2 regions of the Clostridium cochlearium genome follow, and region 2 is predicted to be linked to the other one. Evidence: riboswitches for the same ligand, from Rfam matches in the RefSeq annotation. Region 2 holds a riboswitch; the other holds the start of a gene.
What was found. Region 2 has a riboswitch for cyclic di-AMP ahead of CKV72_RS10885 (cell wall hydrolase). Riboswitches for the same ligand answer to the same signal wherever they lie in the genome.
Positions count from the first base shown of each region.

Region 1: linked by a shared signal. The riboswitch ahead of CKV72_RS08905 (C40 family peptidase) and the one ahead of CKV72_RS10885 (cell wall hydrolase) in region 2 are both predicted to bind cyclic di-AMP.

Region 1 covers NZ_LT906477.1:1,806,735-1,818,298, reverse strand. Annotated here, with positions in the region: gene recQ (DNA helicase RecQ) at 1-108, shown strand, start outside; gene CKV72_RS08955 (branched-chain amino acid transport system II carrier protein) at 256-1,599, shown strand; gene CKV72_RS08950 (CaiB/BaiF CoA transferase family protein) at 1,687-2,877, shown strand; gene CKV72_RS08945 (beta-alanyl-CoA:ammonia lyase) at 2,899-3,345, shown strand; gene CKV72_RS08940 (hotdog fold domain-containing protein) at 3,363-3,764, shown strand; gene CKV72_RS08935 (acyl-CoA dehydrogenase) at 3,923-5,065, shown strand; gene CKV72_RS08930 (electron transfer flavoprotein subunit beta/FixA family protein) at 5,072-5,860, shown strand; gene CKV72_RS08925 (electron transfer flavoprotein subunit alpha/FixB family protein) at 5,871-6,869, shown strand; gene CKV72_RS08920 (acyl-CoA dehydrogenase) at 6,980-8,119, opposite strand; gene CKV72_RS08915 (GNAT family N-acetyltransferase) at 8,257-8,754, shown strand; gene CKV72_RS08910 (lactate utilization protein) at 8,764-9,405, shown strand; cyclic di-AMP (ydaO/yuaA leader) riboswitch at 9,477-9,615, shown strand; gene CKV72_RS08905 (C40 family peptidase) at 9,616-10,212, shown strand; gene CKV72_RS08900 (hypothetical protein) at 10,335-11,045, shown strand; gene CKV72_RS08895 (Maf-like protein) at 11,255-11,564, shown strand, end outside.
Region 2 covers NZ_LT906477.1:2,226,788-2,238,351, reverse strand. Annotated here, with positions in the region: gene CKV72_RS10925 (HpcH/HpaI aldolase/citrate lyase family protein) at 1-356, shown strand, start outside; gene citF (citrate lyase subunit alpha) at 406-1,947, shown strand; gene citC ([citrate (pro-3S)-lyase] ligase) at 2,068-3,111, shown strand; gene citX (citrate lyase holo-[acyl-carrier protein] synthase) at 3,113-3,625, shown strand; gene citG (triphosphoribosyl-dephospho-CoA synthase CitG) at 3,641-4,552, shown strand; gene CKV72_RS10900 (tetratricopeptide repeat protein) at 4,681-5,919, shown strand; gene trxA (thioredoxin) at 6,016-6,333, shown strand; gene CKV72_RS10890 (NAD(P)/FAD-dependent oxidoreductase) at 6,413-7,273, shown strand; gene CKV72_RS10885 (cell wall hydrolase) at 7,305-7,832, opposite strand; cyclic di-AMP (ydaO/yuaA leader) riboswitch at 7,834-7,953, opposite strand; gene CKV72_RS10880 (hypothetical protein) at 7,992-8,981, opposite strand; gene cdaA (diadenylate cyclase CdaA) at 9,145-9,993, shown strand; gene CKV72_RS10870 (CdaR family protein) at 9,963-11,204, shown strand; gene CKV72_RS10865 (NAD(P)/FAD-dependent oxidoreductase) at 11,194-11,564, shown strand, end outside.

The DNA of each region.
Region 1 (11,564 bases), 420 kb from region 2:
AAGACAATTGGTGGGAATAAGTTAAAACCTATAAAAGAAGCTTTACCAGAAGAAGTAGATTATATGTCAATAAAATCTGTTTGGTATAAATACGGAAAAATAGTATGATTTGAAAAGCATGCGTAAGTGTAAATTTACATTTACGTGTCTTTTTTTTGTGTGAAATTTTAATATGAAAAATAGTTAATTATTGTAATAAATGCAAAAACATATTAATAAACTGTATAAAGCAAATTTAAATAAGGAGGATTTATTGTGGACGATGGTAGAGCCAAATTAACGCCTATCAAATACTTACTAGTAGGAGGAGCCATATTCGCTATGCATTTTGGAGGTTCTAGTATGATATGGCCTATGACTTGGGGAAAGGAAAGTGGTATGAGTGTATTTCCTGCATTTATAGGTATATACTTAACAGCATTATTTTTCCCATTATTAGGTTATCTAGCATTATCTAGATCCCGGGGTACTTTTTATACTATGTCTTGTAAAGTATCACCTGGTTTTGGAAAGATATTTTGTAGTATAGCAATGTTAGTATTGGGGCCTTTATTTTGTATACCTAGAATGAGTGCAGCAGCTTGGGATGCTTTTTTACAAGTAAGTGGTTTTACTCCTGAATCTTTTGTGGCACCTTTAATATTTTCCATAATATATTATCTTATTACTTATTGGTTTATAGCCCAGAAATCAGATGCAGTAGATAAAGTAAGTAAAATATTGTTTCCAGTACTAGTAATAGCTGTAATAGCTGTAATAGGCAAAGGTATAATATCCCCATTATCCGTTCAAAATCCAAAGGTATATACTGTTAATGCTTTTGCTTATGGATTTAAAAATGGCTATGCTACTGCAGAACTTATTTGTGCATTAGTATTTGCTACTATAATCATTGATGATTTGAAATTTAAAGGAATAACAGATGAATATATAAATTCTAATTTAATAAAGGTTGGAATAATTGGAATTACTATGCTTACGTTAACTCATTTAGGACATATGATAGTTGGATCTTATACGGGGGACATATTTGAGAATTTAAGATATTCTGCTCTTTACTCTGCTGTAGTTTTAAAATTGTGGGGTACTGTAGGAGGAGCAATATTTAATATTGCATTACTTTTTGCTGCTTTAACAACTGCTATAGGACTAGCAGTAGCCACTGCTAATTTTTTTCAAGAGATTACACAGGGAAAAATATCTTATAAAAAATCAGCGGGTTTTACTTTAATTATAAGTGCATTTGTAACAGTACTAGGACTTTCATCTATTGTAGAACTTGCAGCACCTCTTTTAGATATAGTCTATCCTGCAGCCATAACTATGACTTTATTTTATGCCTTTATACCAGGATTAGAAAATAGAAAGAAGTTATTTTCTTCTTATAAAGTAGCTATGATAGTTTCGTTTATATGGGGAATATATGAAGGAATTTTAACTTATTTAAAAATGTTCAATATAAGATTAGGATTTCTTGAAAACATTTATAATAATGTGCCGTTATCAGATATGGGGTTGGGCTGGATACCTATAACTTGTACAGCTATTATAATTGCACTAGTTTCTTATAAAAAAGACATTAAAGTAAATTATAAATAAAATTGGAATTTAAAGGAATAAACTTTTTACAGTATTCATAGTATGTACTATAACTGATAAATAATAAATTAGTTAAGGAGGAGTATTATGAGAAAAGCATTATCAGGATTAAAGGTATTAGATTTAACTCATGCTTATAATGGACCTTTTTGTACAACCCTGTTAGCAGATAATGGTGCGGATGTAATAAAGATTGAAAGTCCAAAGGGTGATCAGTGTAGAACATGGGGACCTTTAGATCCTAAGAGTGGAGAAAGTGGATTTTATGCATTTTTAAATAGAAATAAGAAAGGCATTACTCTAAATTTAAAAACAGAAAGAGGAAAAGAGATTTTTTACGAAATGGTTAAAGAGGCAGATGTAGTGGTAGAAAACTTTAGAGTAGGTGTAATGAAAAAATTAGGAATAGATTATGAAACTTTAAAGAAGATAAATCCTAGAATAATATATGCATCAGGTTCAGGGTTTGGTCAATATGGGCCTTTATCTAATAGACCTTGTTATGATATAGTAGCTCAATCCATGGGGGGAATGGTTAACTTAACAGGTTTCCCAGATGGACCTCCAACAAAGGTTGGGCCATCAGTAGCTGATAATGTTACAGGAATATATCTTTGTGTAGGAGTATTAATGGCACTATATAATAGAGAGAAAACAGGAATAGGTCAAACTGTAGATGTAGCAATGCTTGATACTATATTTACACTTTTAGAAAATTCAATAATTGTAAATACAATGACAGGAGTTGTTCCAGAAAGACAAGGTAATATAGATCCTTCTATAGCTCCTTTTGATATATATGAAGTTCAAGATGGTTATATAGCAGTAGGAGTTGGAAATGATAAGCTTTGGGAAAAATTTTGTAATTTAATGGGTAAACCTGAACTAATTAATGATGAAAGATTTCAAACTAATGATTTAAGATGTAAAAATTATCTTCCAGATTTAAAAAATATTATAGTTGATTGGATTAAAGATAAGCACAAAAATGAATTAGAAGAAATGTTTGATAAGGCAGGAATTCCATGTGGACCTGTACTTAATATGAAAGAAGCTATAGAACATCCGCAAATACAAGCAAGAGAAATGATGGTTACTATAGATCATCCAACTATAGGGGAAATGTATTTCCAAGGTGTTCCTATAAAATTATCCCAAACACCAGGAAGTGTAGAAACGCCAGCACCATTACTTGGACAACACAATGCAGAGGTGCTTAAAAAATTTGGAGTAGATGAAAAAGAACTTAAAATATTAGAGGAACAAGGGGTAATTTAATTATATAAGGAGGATTAATTTATGAGAAAAGAAGCAATATTAAGTTATAAAATGACTCCTGAAGATGGAAATAATTTGGGAGATGTTATACCAGTAGGAAGACAATTAGATTTTTGGGGAGATGCTGAAACAGAACTTATGATTTTAGTTGATGGAGATGAATCTCTATGTTTAGGATATAATGACGCAAAATTTTACCATGAAATATATGTAGGAGATCAACTTGATATAAAGGCCACTTTGGTTAAAGTAGGAAATACATCTAGAACATGTAAATTAGAAACTTATAAAGTTGCTACACCAGCTAGAAAAAATGGAAGATTAGATGCGGATGAAAGAGAAGTGGATTATTTAAAGACTCCCATTCTCTGTGCTGAAGGATATTCTGTTTTAGTAGTAAAGAAAAACCTTCAAAGAGGTGTTCAGCCATCAGGAATAGTTAAAGATCCATGGAAAGAAGTAGAATAAGGAAAGGGGAGTTATAAATGGCTTTTAAAAAACCTAGTAAAAATTATGAAACAAAAATGCGTATAAGAATGTCATCAAAAGATGTATTTTACGGCGGTGGAGTTGTAAATGGATCTCGCTCTATAAGACTTATGGGGGATGTGGCGGAAAGACTTATGATTATGACTGAAGGCAATGAAGGAAAATGTATAGAGTATGAAATGATAAGATTATATAATCCTATATTTGCAGGAGATTATTTAGAAATGGTTGGAAGAGTAATAGGTGAAGATGGAAGTAAAAAGAAGATACAATGCAGAACTTTTAAAATAGCTACTAACCCTAATATTGAAGAACAACCTAGTGCCATAGATGTGCTAGAAGAACCAATTTTATGTACAGAATTTATAGGAACTTATGATAGTGTTATAAATTCTTAAAATAAAAGCTTTATAAATTAAAATTTTTATTCCATGAATAAATAATAGTTTTTTCAGTAGAGAACTAACAGTGAACAATGAATAGCCAAGGATAGGAATTATCCACAGTTGTTTATTGTTCACTATTCATTATTTACTAAATAATAGGAGGGAGATAGATGGATTTTAATATAAATGAAGAGCAAAAGATGATACTAAAAGTTGTAAGAGAGTTTTCAAAAAAAGAGATAGAACCAATAGCAGCTGATATAGATGAAACAGGTGAATTTCCAAGAAAAAGTATAGAAAAAATGGCTAAATTAAATATGTTGGGTATTCCCTTTTCAATAGAATGTGGTGGGGCGGGACAAAATGAATTAGTTTTTTCAATGTGTATAGAAGAAATTGCTAAACATTGTGCATCTACTGCTGCCATATTAGCAGTGCATAATATACCTTGTTGGATAATACAAAAGTTTGGAACAGATTATCAAAGGGAAAAATATTTATATAATCTTGTGAAAGGCAAATATATAGGTGCTTTTGCTTTAACAGAGCCCAATGCAGGTACAGACTCTGCTAGTCAAAATACTAAGGCAATAAAACAGGGAGATAATTATATATTAAATGGTCAAAAATGCTTTATAACAAATGGCGGAGAAGCAGGGGTTTATATAGTTTTTGGAATGACAGACAAGAGTAAAGGAACAAGAGGAATTACAGGTTTTATAGTAGAAAAGGATCATCCAGGATTTTATATAGGAAAAAAGGAAAACAAAATGGGCATAAGGGCATCTTCTACTTCAGAATTAATATTTAAAAATTGTATAATACCAAAAGAAAATATTATAGGCAAAGAGGGACAGGGATTTAAAATTGCAATGCAAGCATTAGATGGTGGAAGAATTGCCATGGCATCCCAGGCAGTAGGAATTGCTCAAGGTGCTATGGATAGAACTGTAGATTATTTAAAAGAAAGGGAGCAGTTTGGAAGACCTCTATCTTCTTTCCAAGGATTACAGTGGATGCTAGCAGATATGGAAACAAAGATAAATGCTTCAAGATTATTAGTACAAAAGGCAGCAGTAAAATTTGATAATGGAGAAAATGTAAACAAAGATGCTGCTATGGCAAAATTATTTGCAGCGGAAACAGCTATGGATGTTACCATAAAAGCAGTTCAGTTACATGGTGGTTATGGATATATGAAGGACTATCCATTAGAGAGAATGATGAGAGATGCCAAGATTACAGAAATATATGAAGGTACTTCAGAAGTACAAAGAATGGTAATATCTAAAAATATATTGGATAAGAGGTGATTAGATATGAAGATAGTAGTTTGTATAAAACAAGTTCCAGATACTACAGAGGTAAGGATAGATCCTATAAAAGGAACATTAATAAGAGAGGGAGTTCCTAGCATAATAAATCCTGATGATAAAAATGCTATAGAAGAAGCATTGAGAATAAAAGAAAAAATAAAAGACACTACAGTAATAGTAGTAACTATGGGACCTCTTCAATCAGAAAGTGCACTAAGAGAAGCTTTAGCCATGGGAGTAGATAAAGCAATTTTATTAAGTGATAGAAAATTTGCAGGTTCAGATACTTTAGCTACATCTTATATATTATCTTCAGCCATTAAAAAAATAGGAGGCTATGACATAATATTTTGTGGAAGACAGGCAATAGATGGAGATACTGCACAGGTAGGACCAGGCATTGCAGAACATTTAAACATACCTCAAATAACCTATGTAAGTGATTTGAATATAAATGGTAATAAGATAATAGCTAATAGGAATATAGAAGAGGGTTCTTATGTTATAAAGTCAAAAATGCCAATACTTTTAACAGCTATAAAGGAATTAAACGAACCAAGATATCCTTCTATTGATGGAATATATAAAGCTCATAGAGAAAAAACAATTGATATATGGACGGCTAAGGATTTAGATATAGATGAGAAAAAAATAGGACTTAATGGATCACCTACCAATGTGAAAAAATCCTTTACACCTTCAGTAAGTTTTGAAGGAGAAATATTAGAGGGAACAGTTGAAGAAGTGTCATATAAACTGGTTTCAAAATTCAGAGAAAAACAAATAATATAGGAGGTTAGCTATGGAGTTAAAAGATTATAGGGATGTTTGGGTTTTTATAGAACAAAGAGAAGGAAGAATAGCTAATGTATCTTTAGAACTTTTAGGTGAAGGTAGAAAAATAGCAGATAAACTAGGAGTAAAATTAAAAGGTATACTATTGGGAAATAAAATAGAAGCTCTGGCAAAAGATGTGGTTAAATATGGGGCAGATCATGTTATGTATGTAGATGATAAATTTTTAGATATTTACTCTACAGAAGTTTACACTAGGGTTATAAGTGAAGTGGTAAATAAAAGAAAGCCAGAAATAATACTTTTAGGGGCTACTACCATAGGAAGAGATTTAGCGCCAAGACTTGCTGTAAGACTTAAAACTGGTTTAACAGCAGATTGTACTTCATTGGATATAGAAGAGGAAACAGGAAATTTATTAATGACAAGACCTGCTTTTGGAGGAAATTTAATGGCCACTATAGTTTGTGAAAAACATAGACCTCAAATGTCTACTGTAAGACCAGGGGTGATGGAAAAGGCTACATTAGATGAAAATAGATCAGGAAAAGTAGAAAAGATTAATTTTAAATTGGAAGAAGAAGATAAAAAGGCATTAGTTATAGATATAATAAAGAAAAAGAAAAAAGAAGTTGCACTAGAAGAAGCTAATATAATAGTATCTGGTGGAAGAGGACTAGGGGATAAAGAAGGCTTTAAATTATTAAAAGAATTAGCAGATAAATTAGAAGGAGAAGTAGGGGCATCAAGAGGAGCTGTAGATTCTGGTTGGATAGATAGTGAGCATCAAGTAGGACAAACTGGCAAAGCAGTTAGGCCTAAATTATATATAGCTTGTGGAATATCAGGAGCGGTACAACATTTAGCGGGAATGAAAGAATCAGATTGTATAGTAGCTATAAATAAAGACAAAGATGCACCAATTTTTCAAATAGCTCACTATGGAATAGTGGGAGATTTATATGAAGTAATTCCATTTATAATAAAAACACTAGACAGCGAGTAACTAATAAACTAACAATGAATAATGAACAACTTATGAAAAGCCCGATATTAAGCTTTAGCTTATCGGGCTTTTTAATATATCATTAATTATTCATTGTTCATTATTAATTGTTATCTGAATATGTTTCCAGCAATAACCATTTTCTGTACTTGGTTTGTACCTTCATATATTTGAGTGATTTTTGCATCTCTCATCATTCTTTCAACAGGATAATCCTTTGTATATCCGTATCCACCAAATAGTTGAACAGCTTCTGTAGTTACAAACATAGCTGCATCTGTAGCAGCTAATTTAGCTCTTGCTGCAGAAAGTGAATAAGGTAATCCATTATCTTTTTCCCAAGCTGCTTTATAAACTAAGTATCTTGCTTGCTCTATTCGTAAATCCATATCTGCCATCATCCATTGTAAACCTTGGAATTTACATAATGGCTTACCAAATTGTTTTCTTTCCATCATGTATTTTTTAGCATTTTCAAAAGCACCTTGAGCAATACCTAGTGCTTGAGCTGCTACACCAATTCTTCCTCCGTCTAGGGTTTGCATAGCTATTTTAAAACCTTGACCTTCTTTGCCAAGTAGATTTTCTTTTGGAACTTTACAATCTTTATATATAGTTTCAGCTACCTTTGCAGCTCTTAATCCCATAGTATCTTCAAGTTTACCTACGGAGAATCCAGGAAAGGATTTTTCAACTATAAAAGCGGATATTCCTTTTGGTCCCTTCTCTTTATCTGTCATAGCAAATACTACAAATATGTCAGCAACAGGACTATTAGTTGTAAATTTTTTTTCACCATTTAATATATAGTGGTCACCTTGTAATACAGCAGTAGTCTTTTGACCACCAGCATCTGTACCAGCATTAGGTTCTGTTAGTCCAAAACCACCTAGTACTTTACCAGAAGCTATTTGACTTAGATACTTTTGTTTTTGTTCTTCTGTTCCATATTGTAATATAGGAGAAGCACATAAAGATGTAGATACAGAATAAGAAATTCCAGTAGCTGCGCAAGCTTTTGAAATTTCTTCAACAGCTAGAGCATAGGAAAGATAATCTCCACCTGTGCCACCATATTCTTTTGGAAAAGGAAGTCCTAAAAGGCCTAAATCTTTCATTTTATCAAAGGTTTCTTTAGGAAATTCACCAGATTGATCGCTTTTAGCAGCTATGGGCTCAATCTCTTTTTTAACAAAATTTCTAATCATTTCCTTTAAAGATTCTTGTTCCCTAGTTAATTTAAAATTCATAAAACATACCTCCTTAAATATATCATCATAATAATACATATGTAATAATTTACCAAAGTATGTTAATGTATTTAAAAATTTGAGAGGATTTTTATAAGCTTTATAGAAATTAGAATATACAGAGATGAGGTGAAAATATGATAGATATTTTTATTAAATATCATGATATTGAGTTTTCTAACGTAACTAAAGATGATTTAAAGGATATACATAAAAGTTTGAGCTTAGATAAAGAATATTCAAACAAAAGTATATGTTTTGATTATATATATGAAAGATTTTTAGAATACTATATAAGTGAAAATGAGTTTTGCCTTAAGTTTAAGAATAAAGACAGTAATATAGGGATAATAAAAGGAAGAATGGAATTTGCTAACACGGTTGAAATATGGTTAAATTGTTTTTATATTTATGAAGAATACAGAAATAATGGGCAAGGATCCAAAATGTTAGATATATTTACAAAAGAAATAAAAAAAGAATTTTTAGTTGATGAAATTTATTTACTATTATCTAATGAAGAATTAAAGTCCTTAAGTTTTTGGTATAAAAATGGATATAGTGTTATAAAGAATATAAAAAAACATTACAATTATAATTATGATAATTTTATTATTTTAAAAAAAGGAAGGTAGTGATTTTTAATGGACAAGAATCTTCAATGGACAATACAAAAAAGAGTAGAAAGAGTTATAAAATCTTTAGAAAAGAACAACATGGTAGGATATTATGTTGAAGATGAGAAAGAGGCTTTAGATAAAATAAAAGAACTTTTAAAAGAAGAAACTATAACTACTGCTGGAGGATCAAGAAGTTTATTTGAAATAGGAGTTATAGACTTTTTAAGAAAAGGAAATTATAATTTTTTAGATAGAGATAAAGAGGGAATAACAAAAGAAGAATGTGAAAAAATTTATAGAGATGCTTTTTATGCAGATACTTATTTATGTAGTACTAATGCTATAACTGAAGAAGGAGAACTATATAATATAGATGGAAATGGAAATAGAGTAGCAGCTATGATATTTGGTCCGAAAGAAGTTATTGTAGTTGCTGGTATAAATAAAATAGTTAAAAATATGGAAGAGGCAGAAACGAGACTGAAAAATATAGCAGCTCCTGCAAATGCTAAGAGACTTAATTTAGATACTCCTTGTGCTAAAGTTGGATATTGTGTAGATTGTAACAGCGATAATAGGATATGTGCATCCTATGTAACTTTAAGAAGACAGAGAAAAAGGGGAAGAATAAAAGTTATAATTGTAAATAAGAATTTAGGATATTGAATTATAAAATATTAAGAAAAATTTAATAATTTATTAAGAATCCTTGACTTATTAGTTTTAAATATTCTATAATTGATATTGTGCTGAATCCTATAAAAGAAAACAGGTACGGAGGAACCAAGAAACAGGGGTTAATCTTTATGTATTTAAAGAAGGGTAAACCTTTACCTAACCCGTCAGCTAACTTCGGAAGCAGGAAAGGTGGAAGAAATGGATAATAAGAAAACAAAAAACTTAGTAATTTCTATGCTTATGTTCTTTGCTATATTATTTGGATTAAATAAAATAAATGTTGTAAAAGCAGATGCACCTATAAGAACAGCAAGCACTCTTAGCAAAAAAGTAGTAACAGCAAATGTAAAAACTAATAAGTACATAGTGGTGCCTAAAAAAAATACAGGAGCATCACATAAAAATGGAAGTTCTTTAAGTAGAGGAAGTTCTAGAGGAATAGATTTAGTATCTTATTCCTATAAATTTATGGGAAAACCATATGTGTGGGGAGCTTCAGGTCCAAGTTCATTTGATTGTTCAGGTTTTACTTCTTATGTATATAAAAATTTTGGAATATATTTAGACCATTATACAGGGTCACAATATTCAGTAGGAAAACCAGTAAATAAATCTGAATTAGTTCCTGGAGATTTAGTATTTTTCAATACTACTGGTAACATTTCTCATGTAGGTATCTATACAGGTGAAGGACAATTTATACATGCTTCATCTGGAAGTGGAAAAGTTACAGTAAGTAATTTATCAGGTAGTTATTATGTAAGCAGATATGCTGGTGCTAGGAGAATGTTTTAATTTTAAGTTTGGAGATTTTAATTTTATAGCCTAACTTTAAAAAATATTTTTAAAGTTAGGCTTTTTATTGTCATAAAATATATAAATAAAAATATTAATTATAATATAGGGATAATTTGGAGGTGGATAATATTAAATATACAAGGTATGATTTAAAAAAGAAAAGAAAAAGTAATTTTTTATTTGTGATAATAATAGTTGTCATATTGTTATTAGCTTTTATAGTAGGAAGTGCTTTTTTTAAAATTTTTGTTAGAGAATCTTCAGTAAAAAAAACACAAGAAAATCATGGTAAAGTAAATGAAAACAAAAAAGAAGTTTATATAAAAATGAAAGAACAGAAATTTGTAGCTATACAAGGAGGAATATTCAAGAACAAAGAGTATTTAGAGAATAATAAAAATAAATTAAGAACTTTTGGAGAACCATTTTGTATAGAAGAAGATAGAGGAACTAGAGTTTTTATGGGGATATACGAAGAAAAAGAAGCAGAAATAATGAAAAGAAAATTAGATGAAAAAAATATAGATAATTCCACAATGAATTTTAATATAAAAATACAAAATCAATGTGACGCTCATATATCAGAAATATTAAAAACATATATTAAAATTTTAAATAAATTAAATGAAAAAGATACTAAATCTATAAAAATAAAAGATTTTAAAAATTGGTGTAAAAGTCTAGAGGATTCTAATAAAACATATAAAAATCTAAAAACAAAAGAAGAATTAAAAAATCATATAAATAAATTACCAGATGAATTACATAAAGAAAATGTTAATAAAGAGTATATTTATATTTTCAATTTTTTAAATAAAATATCAAATTAAGAAATAAGGCAAGTTTTACTAAATATAAAAAAACTTTTAACAATATAGTTAACATACTTGTTTAACATTTTATTAAATGATAAACTATAAAAAGATATGTATAATATATCTTTTTATAGTTTATTATTTTGGAAATAAATTATGAACTATGATATATTTTGTACAATAATGGTAATAATCATTAATAAACAAAGTTTGGATGTGAAATAGTGAATTTTATACTAGCGTCCTCTTCAGAAAGAAGAAAAGAATTGCTAAAGAAAATAATAGAAGAATTTGAAGTTATACCTTCAAATTATGATGAAGATCAAGTTGTATTTAATGGAGATTGTTCTGAATATGTTATAGAATTATCAAAAGGAAAAGCCTTAAATGTGGCTAGTAAATTAAAAAGAAGAGATGATGGAATTATAATAGCGTCAGATACAATTGTATATTTTAATGGAAAAGTTCTTGGGAAACCTTACTCTGAAAAACATGCCTATGAAATGTTAAAAGCTTTGAGTGGAAAAGTCCACG
Region 2 (11,564 bases):
ATGCAAGATGCAGATTTTCAGCAGCTTGTAGAGCAGCAAAAATAGATGCTATAGATACACCATTTACAGATACAAATGACTATGAAGCTTTAAGATTAGATACAGAAAAAGCAAAGAATATAGCATTTACAGGAAAAGCTGCTATAAATCCAAGACAAATAGACACAATCCACTCAGTATTTAACCCAACAGAAGAAGAAATAAAACATGCAGTAAGAGTTTTAGAAGCAAGAGATGAAGCTTTTGCAAAAGGACTTGGAGTATTCTCATTAGATGGTAAGATGGTAGACGCACCAGTAATAAATAGAGCGACTACAACAGTAGAATTAGCAAAAACATTAGGAATAATAAAATAACCTTACCGTTTAAATTTTATGCAATATAAATAAAAAGTGAGGGATTAACATGAAAAATATACTTGGTAGAGAGTTACCAGATTTCATAGAAGGTTATGGAAAAGTAAAACCTTTTGAAGGTGCCTTTGAAAATTGTGGTGTTGTAGAAAAAAAATCAGTAAAAGTGAAAAGTGTAATACCAGGTGAAGAAAAGGTTTTAAAAAGCGTTGAAGAAGCAATAGAAAAAGTAGAATTAAAAGATGGAATGACTATATCCTTCCACCACCATTTAAGAAATGGTGACTATGTTTTAAATATGGTTATGGAAGCTATAGCTAAAAAAGGCATAAAGGATATAACTATAGCTGCAAGTTCAATATTCCCAATACATGAACCTCTTGTAGAATATATGAAACAAGGTATAGTTACAGGAGTATATGCAAACTATATGTCAGGACCAGTAGCAGAAGCTATATCAAAAGGATGCCTAAAGAACCCAGCTGTAATGATGACTCACGGTGGAAGACCAAGAGCTATAGAAAGTGGAGATTTACATATAGATGTAGCTTTCTTAGCAGCACCTACAGCAGATACTTATGGTAATGTAAATGGAACAGAAGGAAAATCTGCTTGTGGAGCATTAGGATATTCAATTTGTGACGCTGAATATGCAGACAAAGTTGTAGCTATAACTGATAATTTAGTGCCATATCCAGCATCTCCAATTGAAATTAGCCAAATATATGTTGACTACGTTGTAAATGTAGAATCAATTGGTGATCCAGCAGGAATAGTTTCAGGTACTACAAGAATAACAAAAGATCCAGTAGGATTAAAAATAGCTAAAATGGCTACAGAAGTTATAGAAGCTTCTGGATTAGTAAAGGATGGTATATCATTCCAAACAGGAGCAGGAGGAACTTCATTAGCAGTAGCAGCTGAATTAAAAGAAGTAATGAAGAAAAAAGGTGTTGTTGGAAGTTTCGCTGCAGGTGGTGTAACAGGATATATCGTTGAAATGTTTGAAGAAGGATTATTTAAAAGCATATTTGACGTACAATGCTTTGACTTAAAAGCAGCAGAATCTTATAAAAAGAATTCAGCACATATGCCAATGTCATCTTCAATGTACGGAAATCCACACAATAAAGGTGCAGTTGTAAATAACCTTGATGTAATGATTCTTGGTGCAACTGAAATAGATACAGACTTTAACGTTAACGTTACAACAGGATCTGATGGAGTAATAATGGGTGGTTCAGGTGGACACAGTGATACAGCTGCAGGTTCAAAATTATCTATAATAGTTACAAATCTTGTAAAAGCAAGATTACCTATTATCAAAGATAAAGTAACTACTATTACTACACCAGGAGAAAGTATAGATGTAATAGTTACTGAAAGAGGTATAGCTGTAAACCCAAGAAGAAAAGACTTAATAGAAAAGTTAAAAGAAACAAATCTTCCAGTTATGACTATAGAAGAATTAAAAGAATTAGCTGAAAAAATGACAGGAACTCCAAATCCAATAGAAACAACAGATGAAATAGTTGCTGTTATTGAATATAGAGATGGAACAGTAATCGACGTAGTTAAAAAACCATTAGAATAAAATCAATGAAAATATGGACTGTATAAGTACAGTCCATATTTTCATTAATAATCAAACTTATTTTATTAGAAAAAAATGATATAATATATACTTAGAGATAATGAAAAGTAGGTGTTAAAAATGTATGACTTATATATAAAAACTATAAATTTAAAAAGAGAAGAAGAAAGGGAAAGAGTACATAAATTTTTAGAGAAATTTGATTTAAAATTAGATAATGATGTAGATTATACTCTAATTATTGAACAAAATGAAAAAATAAAGGCTACTTGCTCAAAAGCTAAAAATGTATTTAAATGTTTTGCAGTATCTAAAGATCTTCAAGGAGAAAATGTTACATCAAAATTAATATCAGCATTAATAGATAAATCCTTTGAAGAGGGGATCTTTCATAACTTTATTTTTACAAAACCAGATAAAGAAAAAATATTTGCATCATTAAATTTTAAAACATTATATAAAACTGATCATGTAGCATTTTTAGAGTATGGAATATATGACATAGGAAAGGCATTAGATAAAATTGGTAAAGAATATAATATAAATAATTTAGAAGAAAAAACAGCATTAGTAATGAATTGTAATCCGTTTACACTTGGCCATAGATATCTTATAGAATATGCTTCTAAAAATTCCAAAGAGGTTATTGTATTTATAGTACAGGAAGATAAATCCTTATTTCCATTTAAAACTAGATACAATTTAGTAAAGGAAGGTACAAAAGATTTAGAAAATGTAAAAATAATACCTGGAGGAGAATATATAATTTCATCTGCAACTTTTCCTACATATTTTATAAGAGAGGAAGATATTTTAGTTAAAGCTCATGCAGAAATTGATGCAGGAATATTTGGAAAGTATTTTGGTGAAAAATTTAATATAAAGAAAAGATATGTAGGTGAAGAACCTTATTGTAAAGTAACTAATGCTTATAATCAAGTTTTAAAAAATACTTTACCTAAATTTGGAATAGAACTTGAAGAAATAAAAAGAAAAGAGTCTCAAGGAGAATTTATAAGTGCTTCTAAAGTAAGAACATTAATAAGAGAAGATAAATTAAATGAGGTGAAAAGTTTAGTCCCATCTGTAACTTGGGGATTTTTAAATAGTGATAGTGGAAAGGAGATAGTGGAGAAAATCAAAAAAAGTGTTTCTCCCCATTAATATGAAAGATTATACAGCAATGGATATATTATTAGCAAGAGAAGAAAGGGTAGAATTTCAAAATACCCTTTTAGAGAAATATAAATTGCCAATGTTATGTCTAAGAGTAAATTATCCAGGAGTTATAAAAGATAATGAAACATCAAGAGGCATAAGTAATATTTTAAAAGCAGAAATAGAAGATAAATTTGATACGCAAATTGTATATAAATGTTATAAAGTAACAGCAGAAGGACCTATATTAATTCTAATTATAGATAATATTGCCGAGGAAATAAAAAAATATAGCATATATGTAGAACAAAATCATTTACTCGGAAGATGTGTTGATATAGATGTATATAATGTAGATGGAACAGGTATTAGCAGAACTTACTTAGGATATAAACCAAGAAAATGTTTTATATGTGAGGATATGGCGCAAAACTGCGTAAGATCAAGAAAACACAGTATGGAACAGGTCATAAATTATATAGAGGAACAATATAAAAAATTTAATAATATAAATATTTAATATAGGAGAATTAATATGGAAAAATTTTATCAGGTATCAGATGTAGCTTTTGACATAAGCGGATTAGCTATTCAAGCTATGTTGTATGAAGTGGCTTGCAATCCATCACCAGGATTAGTATCTGTAGTTTCTACAGGATCACATACTGATATGGATCATTATACTTTTATAGATAGCACATCCTCATTTATAAAATATTTAGTTTTAAGTGTTCAAGCGGGATTTTCCGATGAAGATCCACAGGATATACTTAGAAAATCCAGGAAATTAGGAATAGAAGCAGAAAAAGGCATGTTTAAAAAAACTAAAGGAATCAATACACATAAGGGTATGTTATTTTTAATGGGCATATGTTGTATTGCCATAGGAAAAACTATATATGATAAAAAGCCATTTACCGAAATAAAAAATATAATAAAGCAAATGTGTAGAGGATTGGTTGAAAAAGAATTAGAACCTTTAAAGGAAAAGATGAACCAATACAACTCTATAGAAGAAATGGTTAAAAATGAGAAATTATCTTATGGAGAAAAACTTTTTGTGTTGTATGGAATGGAAGGAATAAGAGGAGAAGTAGAAAGAGGGATACCTATAGTATTTGATTTTGCATTGGACTTTTATAAAAGTTGTTCTGATTTAAATAAAAATGATAGATTAGTTAATACCCTAATAGGTATAATGCAATACTCAGAGGACTCTAATGTACTTCATAGACATTCTATGAAAGAACTGAAAAAAATGCAACAAGATGCAAAAAAGATAATACAAGAGGGTGGAATCAAAACCCTTAAAGGAAAAAATAAGATAATTGAAATGGAAAAGGAATTTGTAAAAAAAGGTATAAGTCCAGGAGGAAGTGCAGATCTCTTAGCTATAACAGTATTTCTGAGTTTAGTAGAAGAATATATAGATGAAATAAATAACTAAAAAGTATATGAATATTTTAATTCATATACTTTTTTTAAAAAATAATTTTCTATAAAATAGAAAAAACTAAAAATAAATTGTATAATTTATATAATTACAAATTATATTATAAAAAAGGAAGATATGTTATGCAAAGTTCAAAAAAACTATATCTAAAAGCTCTTAATGAATACAATAATGGATACATAAATAAGGCTCTAGAGTTATGTGAGGAAAGTATATCTATAAATATGAATAATTCTGCAGCTATAAATTTAAAAGGACTTTTACTTTATTTAAAAGGAAATCTTAAGGAAGCAAAAGCTTTATGGAAAATGAATATTCATATAAATAAAGATAGCGTTTCAGAAAAATATCTACAAGACAGTTTAGAAGATAGCATTAGAGATAATTTAATTAAAGATGCGTTAAAACTAATAGAAGAAGAAAAAATAGATAAAGCTATAATTTTATTGAATAAATGTGCAGAAAGTGATTTTAATTATATAAATGTAAATAATTATTTCTCACTTTGCTATATAAGTAAAGGAGAATATTCAAAAGCTAAAATATATATAGATAAAGTATTAAAATTAGATAAGAAAAACAAATTAGCTATTGAAAATAGCAAAAAATTATATTCATTAGGTAAAATAAAGAATAACAATAATAAATGGATATTATCATTGATTTCTATTATTTTTACAGTACTAATTGTTGTATCCATTAGTACTATAAAAAATAAAGAGTTTTTTAAAAGTAACAAATCAATTAGTGTTAATTTAAATAAGGAAAAGGATAAAAGTAATATTAAAGAAACAAAACAAGATAAGAAATTAAATAATTTAGATAAAAAAAATGAAAACAAAGAAATTATATTTAAATATAATGAACTAAAAGATTATATATCTAAAAAGGATTATGAAAAAATATATGGTGAATTAAATGAAGTTGATGTGAATAAAATTAGTGTAAATGAAAAATTTTTATACAATGAAGGAAAAGAATTATTGGAACAAGAAGGTGCAGAATATTTTTATAATAATGGCATAAATTATTTAGAAAAAAAAGAATACAAAAAAGCTAAAGAATATCTAACAAAATCCTATAATTTTGCAAACAAATCTTGGATATATCCTCATAATATATACATGCTTGGTTTGTGTAACCAAGAAGTTGGAAATATAGAAGAAGCTATAAAATATTATGAAATTTATGATAAGAATTTTAAAGATAACACATATAGTGATATAGTTTTGTATAATTTATCTATATTGTATAAGAATATAGATATAAATAAAAGTAAAAACTATGCTAAAAAGCTTGTAAATAATTATTCTAGTTCTATATATAATAATTCAAATATAAAAAATATACTAGATAAGTAATAATTATTATTAAAAACTATTGACTAAGTTTATAATATATATTATATTATAGATATAAGATATACCCTTGTAGGGTATAAATTTGGAGGGATATATATGATAAAAGAAATAAATGATTCAGTTTTTAATTCAGAGGTTTTAGATTCCGATAAAGTAACAGTTGTAGACTTTTGGGCACCATGGTGTGGACCTTGTAGAATGCTTGGACCAGTAATTGAAGAATTATCTGAAGAGATGTCAGATAAGGTTAAGTTTGTAAAAGTAAATGTAGATGAAAATCCAATGTCAGCAACTCAATATAGAGTAGCAAGTATACCAACAGTACTTGTATTTAAAGATGGTAAAATTCAAGAAACATTAGTAGGATTTAGACCAAAGCAAGCAATGCAATCTTCAATAGAAAAACACATATAAATAAATAATAGATGAATAAGTTAACACTAAGGTGTTAACTTATTATTTCTATAAAAGATAAAGGGGTGAAATTTCATAAATGAGATATGATATTGCAATAATAGGAAGTGGACCAGCAGGACTTTCATCAGCTATAAATGCAAAAATAAGAAATAAAAATATAATAGTATTTGGAAATAAGGACTTAAGTAATAAATTAGTTAAAGCTCCTTTAATAAATAATTATCTTGGATTACCAAATATAAAAGGAGAAAGTCTAAAAGAAGCTTTTCAAAATCATATAAATAATATGGGCATAGAAATAACTTATGAAAGAGTTAATGCTGTATATGCCATGGGAGAATATTTTTCTTTAATGGTAAATGATAAGATGTATGAATCAAGAAGTTTGATAATAGCCACAGGAATAGAATATACAAAACCATTAAAAGGTGAAGAAGAATTCTTAGGCAGAGGTGTAGGGTATTGTGCAACATGTGACGCACCTTTATATAAAAATAAAAATGTTATAATAATAGGACATAATAAAGAAGCAGAAGATGAAGCAAATTTTGTAAGTGAATTAACATCAAAAACTTATTATGTGCCAATGTATGAAGGAAATTACTTGTTAAATAATAATATTGAAATAATAAAAGATAGACCTTTAGAAATTACAGGACAAGACAAGGTGGAAAAATTAGTATTAAAAAATGGAGAGATAAATACAGACGGAATATTTGTGTTAAAAGACAGTATATCGCCAGGTCAATTAGTTCCAGGGTTAGAAATAGAAGGTGATCATATAAAAGTAGATAGAAGCATGAAAACTAATATAGAAGGCTGTTTTGCAGCAGGGGACTGTATAGGTAAACCATATCAATATATAAAAGCTGCTGGAGAAGGACAAGTGGCAGCATTAAGTGCTGTGTCTTATTTGGATAGTATGAAAAACAAGTAAAAAATGTCTCACTAATTAGTGAGACATTTTATTATTTTGCTATAAAAAAAACATGATTACCTATGGATTTTATATTAGATTTATTAATATTTGACATCCAATCACAGGTAGAAATTTTAGGATTATAAAAGAATAAAGCATTATTTGTAGGATCATAGCCTTTTAAAGCATCCCAAACCGCATTATAACAACTTTCATCTGGAGTTCCCTGTACTGTATTATTAATTACACAAGAAAAAGCAGAAGGTTGTAATATAACTTCTCTTATAGACTTTGGAAATCCTGGTGTATATACCCTATTTAATATAACAGAAGCCACTGCTACCTTACCCTCATAAGGTTCACCACGACTTTCACCAAAAACAACTTTGGCCATTAAGTCTATATCTGTACTATTTATATAAATATTGCCTTTTGAAGTATTAAAGATTTGGACAATTTCTCCTTCATCTCTAAATACGGTTGTATTAATGTAATCACTTGAAAAAGCCTTAACGTTATATGAAAACATTAAAAATATAGAATTTAAAATTATAAATAAAGTAAATTTTTTTTTCAACTTATTCACTCCTTTTACCGACGGGGTTAGCTGACGGGTTCGGCAAAGGCTAACCTACACAAAATGTGATTCACCCCAATTCATGGGTCCCCCGCGTTTAAAACTTAGGCCTATATTATTATTAACGTTATTTATAAAATTATACATTTAAAATATTTATTATTTTACTGTGTCTTTAAAGTTAGAATAATATTTTATAAATTCATTGTAAGTATCATTCATAATCTTATAACCTAGATCTGATTTAGAATAAATATTTGTTGATTTAGAATCATTAGCAATAACACTTTTGCTTATATCATCCTCAAAACTATGGATGTAAGAAGCATAATCATTTAAAGTTTTTGATAATAGAATATAACAATTTATTCCATCAGATGGTATAGATATTTTAGACATACTTAATTTAAGTTCTTGTAATTCCTTTTTATTTAAAGCTATTTCATTTAAAAGTTCATCTACGGAAACAGTTCTATTTTGTATTTTATCTTTATAATAAGAAAAATCTTTTCTAACTTCTAAAAATGAAGTTAAAATATAATCAACATTATAGAAATAGTCTTTATATTGACTCATTTTTATATCTTTATCTTTTTGTAAATTAACTAATTCTTGTATGTATTCAGTAGATATATTTAGACAGTCTAGAAAATCCTTACTTAAGTTTATTTTTAATTTTGGATTACTACTATTAAATAGTTCATAAAATTTTATACTATCATCCCTATATTTTTTGAAAGAATAAAAGGCTTTATCTACATCTTGGCTTTCTGGGCTATTCAATATAGCTAAAAGTTGTTCGTATGTATATATGTTATTAGTAATGCCTTTAATAAGATTAAGATGTATATCCTTATATTTTTCATTAGGTTTGTATTTTTCTAGATTAGTTTTTGAAGAATTTAAAAGTTTTATACTATTAGGTAAGTTATATCTATATTTTGATGCATTAAATATATTATTTGTGGTATAAGAAGAAACTTCTTTATTGACTTTATTTATGTTATTTATATTAGTACGTATAGATTTATTATATTGTAATAGGTGGCTGTTTTTGTTAAAGTAAATTAAAGTAAATATTGGTACAGAAATAGAAAATATTAAAAGTGTAAATAAGGCTATATATTTAATCCTTTTATTAATTTTCATAATATCCCTCCTTAAATTATAGATATTCCTAAAATAATAATAAAATTACTATATGAAAAATTAAGTTTTATAAAAAATTAAGATTTTAATATTTTTTAAATATTTTTATATAGTGTATAATTAAATATATATGCTGTATATAATCATAACAGGGGGTGAAACTATGGAAATGATAGATACAATGATAAATTCAATAAAAAATATGAATTTGTCATCCATTTTAGATATATTAGCTGTTTCATATATTTTTTATAAAGGTTACATGTTAATAAAAGAAACTAGAGCAGAACAGCTATTGAAAGGAATTATATTTTTAATAATACTCATTCCAATTAGTAAATTATTAAATTTAGAAGTGTTGTCTTGGATATTAAGTAATACTATAACTATAGGCGTTCTTTCATTTATTATTATATTTCAACCTGAAATAAGAAGAGCGTTAGAACATATAGGAAGAAGTGCTTTTAATGAGAGGCATTTAACGGAAGATGAACATACCATGGAAAAAATAATAAATGAAATAATTACTGCTGTAGATAATTTGTCAAAAACTAAAACAGGGGCATTAATAGTAATAGAAAGAGCAACAAGACTTGGAGAAACTATAAGTACAGGTGTTAAGATAGATGCCATAGTTTCATCTCAATTATTAGAAAATATATTTGTAGTAAATACACCTTTGCATGATGGTGCTACAATAATAAGAAGCGACAGAATAATTTCAGCAGGGTGTTTTTTACCATTGACAACTAATAAAAATGTGGATAAATCTTTGGGTACAAGGCATAGATCAGCTATAGGTATTTCAGAGAATTCTGATGCTATAGTTGTTGTGGTTTCTGAAGAAACAGGTACTATATCTTTAGCTGTAAATGGAAGCTTAACTAGAAATTATGATAAGGATAAATTAAGAGATATATTATTTAGAATTGTTAAGAAGGATAGTACTAGAAAAATTAATTTAAGAGAGCAGGTGACAACATGGATAAGAAAAACAAGAGAGAACAAATAATAATAAAGATATGTTGTGTCATTGCTGCTTTTGGAGCATGGTTATATATAACTAGTGTACTAAATCCAATAAAAACTTCTAAAAAAGATATACCAGTAATTATAGAAAATGAAGATGTTTTAAGAAGGTCTAATTTAGTATTAGTGTCAGATAAAGATTTACATGTAACACTTTTATTAAAGGGTCCTATAAATGACATATATTCAGTAAAAGAAAATCAATTTAAAATAGTATTAGATCTTCAATCTTATATTTTAAAAAAAGGAGAAAATAATGTACCTGTAAAATTAGAAAAGATTCCTAAAAATATAAAGGTAATGAATGAAGAAAATCTTTGGGTAAAAATAATGGTAGATGAGCTTACAGATAAGAAGTTACCATTAAGCATTAAAACTAAGGGAAAAGCAGGAGAAGGGTATTATAATTTACCCTATAGTTCAAACATAAAAGAAGTTGTTTTAAGAGGAGCTAGTAAACATATAAATTCAGTTGCAACAGCTGAAGCAGTAGTAGACTTAAACAATGCTGAAAAAGATATAGATGTATCAGTTCCAATAAAAGCTTTTGATTCAAATGGAAATGAAGTGAAATCTGTTTCCTTAGATCCAGGAGTAGCAAGAATAAAAATACCTGTAAAAAAGGTTAGTACAGTTAATGTTAATGTTAAATATGATTTAGATTCTAATAGAGAGTTAAAAGAAATAAAAAGTACACCAGATAAAGTAAAAATTATTGGAGATGAAGATGTAATAAATAACATAAGAAGCATAGATACAGAAACTATAAATTTAAATAATTTGAATAATGGAGATGAAATTCAGGCAAAATTAGTGTTACCTAAAAATATTTCTCTTGTAAAAGAACAAAGTATTTATGTTAAAGTAAAGGTATATTTTAATGGGGAAGAGGAAAATAATGAAATAAATAAACAAATTTCTATTGCAATTAAACCTATAAATTATGATGAAAATAAATATGATGTAAAATTAGACCAAGATAAAGTAACATTGAATTTATCAGGAAATTTAGAGAACATGAATTTACAGAATATAAGATGTTATATAGATTTAGCATCACTAAAAGAAGGAGATTATAATTTACCTATAAAGATAGAATTGCCTAATGGATTGAATTTAATTAGTAAATCTCCAGAAAATATTAAAGTTCAAATAAATTCTAAAGGAACATCGGAGGGAGAAAATGCCAGTTAGACTAAATAATATAATTTTAGATATAAATGAAGATATATCTATGGTAAAAGAAAGGGCATCTAAAAAAAGTAGAGTACCAGTAAAGGATATGAAAGAGTTTAAAATACTAAGAGAATCTGTAGATGCTAGAAAAAAAGATGCTATAAAATTTAATTATACAGTGGAATTCAGTTGTAACAATGAAGATAAAATAGTAAAAAGAGCTAGGAATAAAGATATTAGATTAGAAAAGAGTGTAGAAAAAAAAGAACTGTTATATGGAAATAAAACATTAAATCATAGACCAATAATAGTGGGAATGGGGCCAGCGGGATTATTTGCTGGTCTTATACTTGCTAAAAATGGATATGATCCAATAAT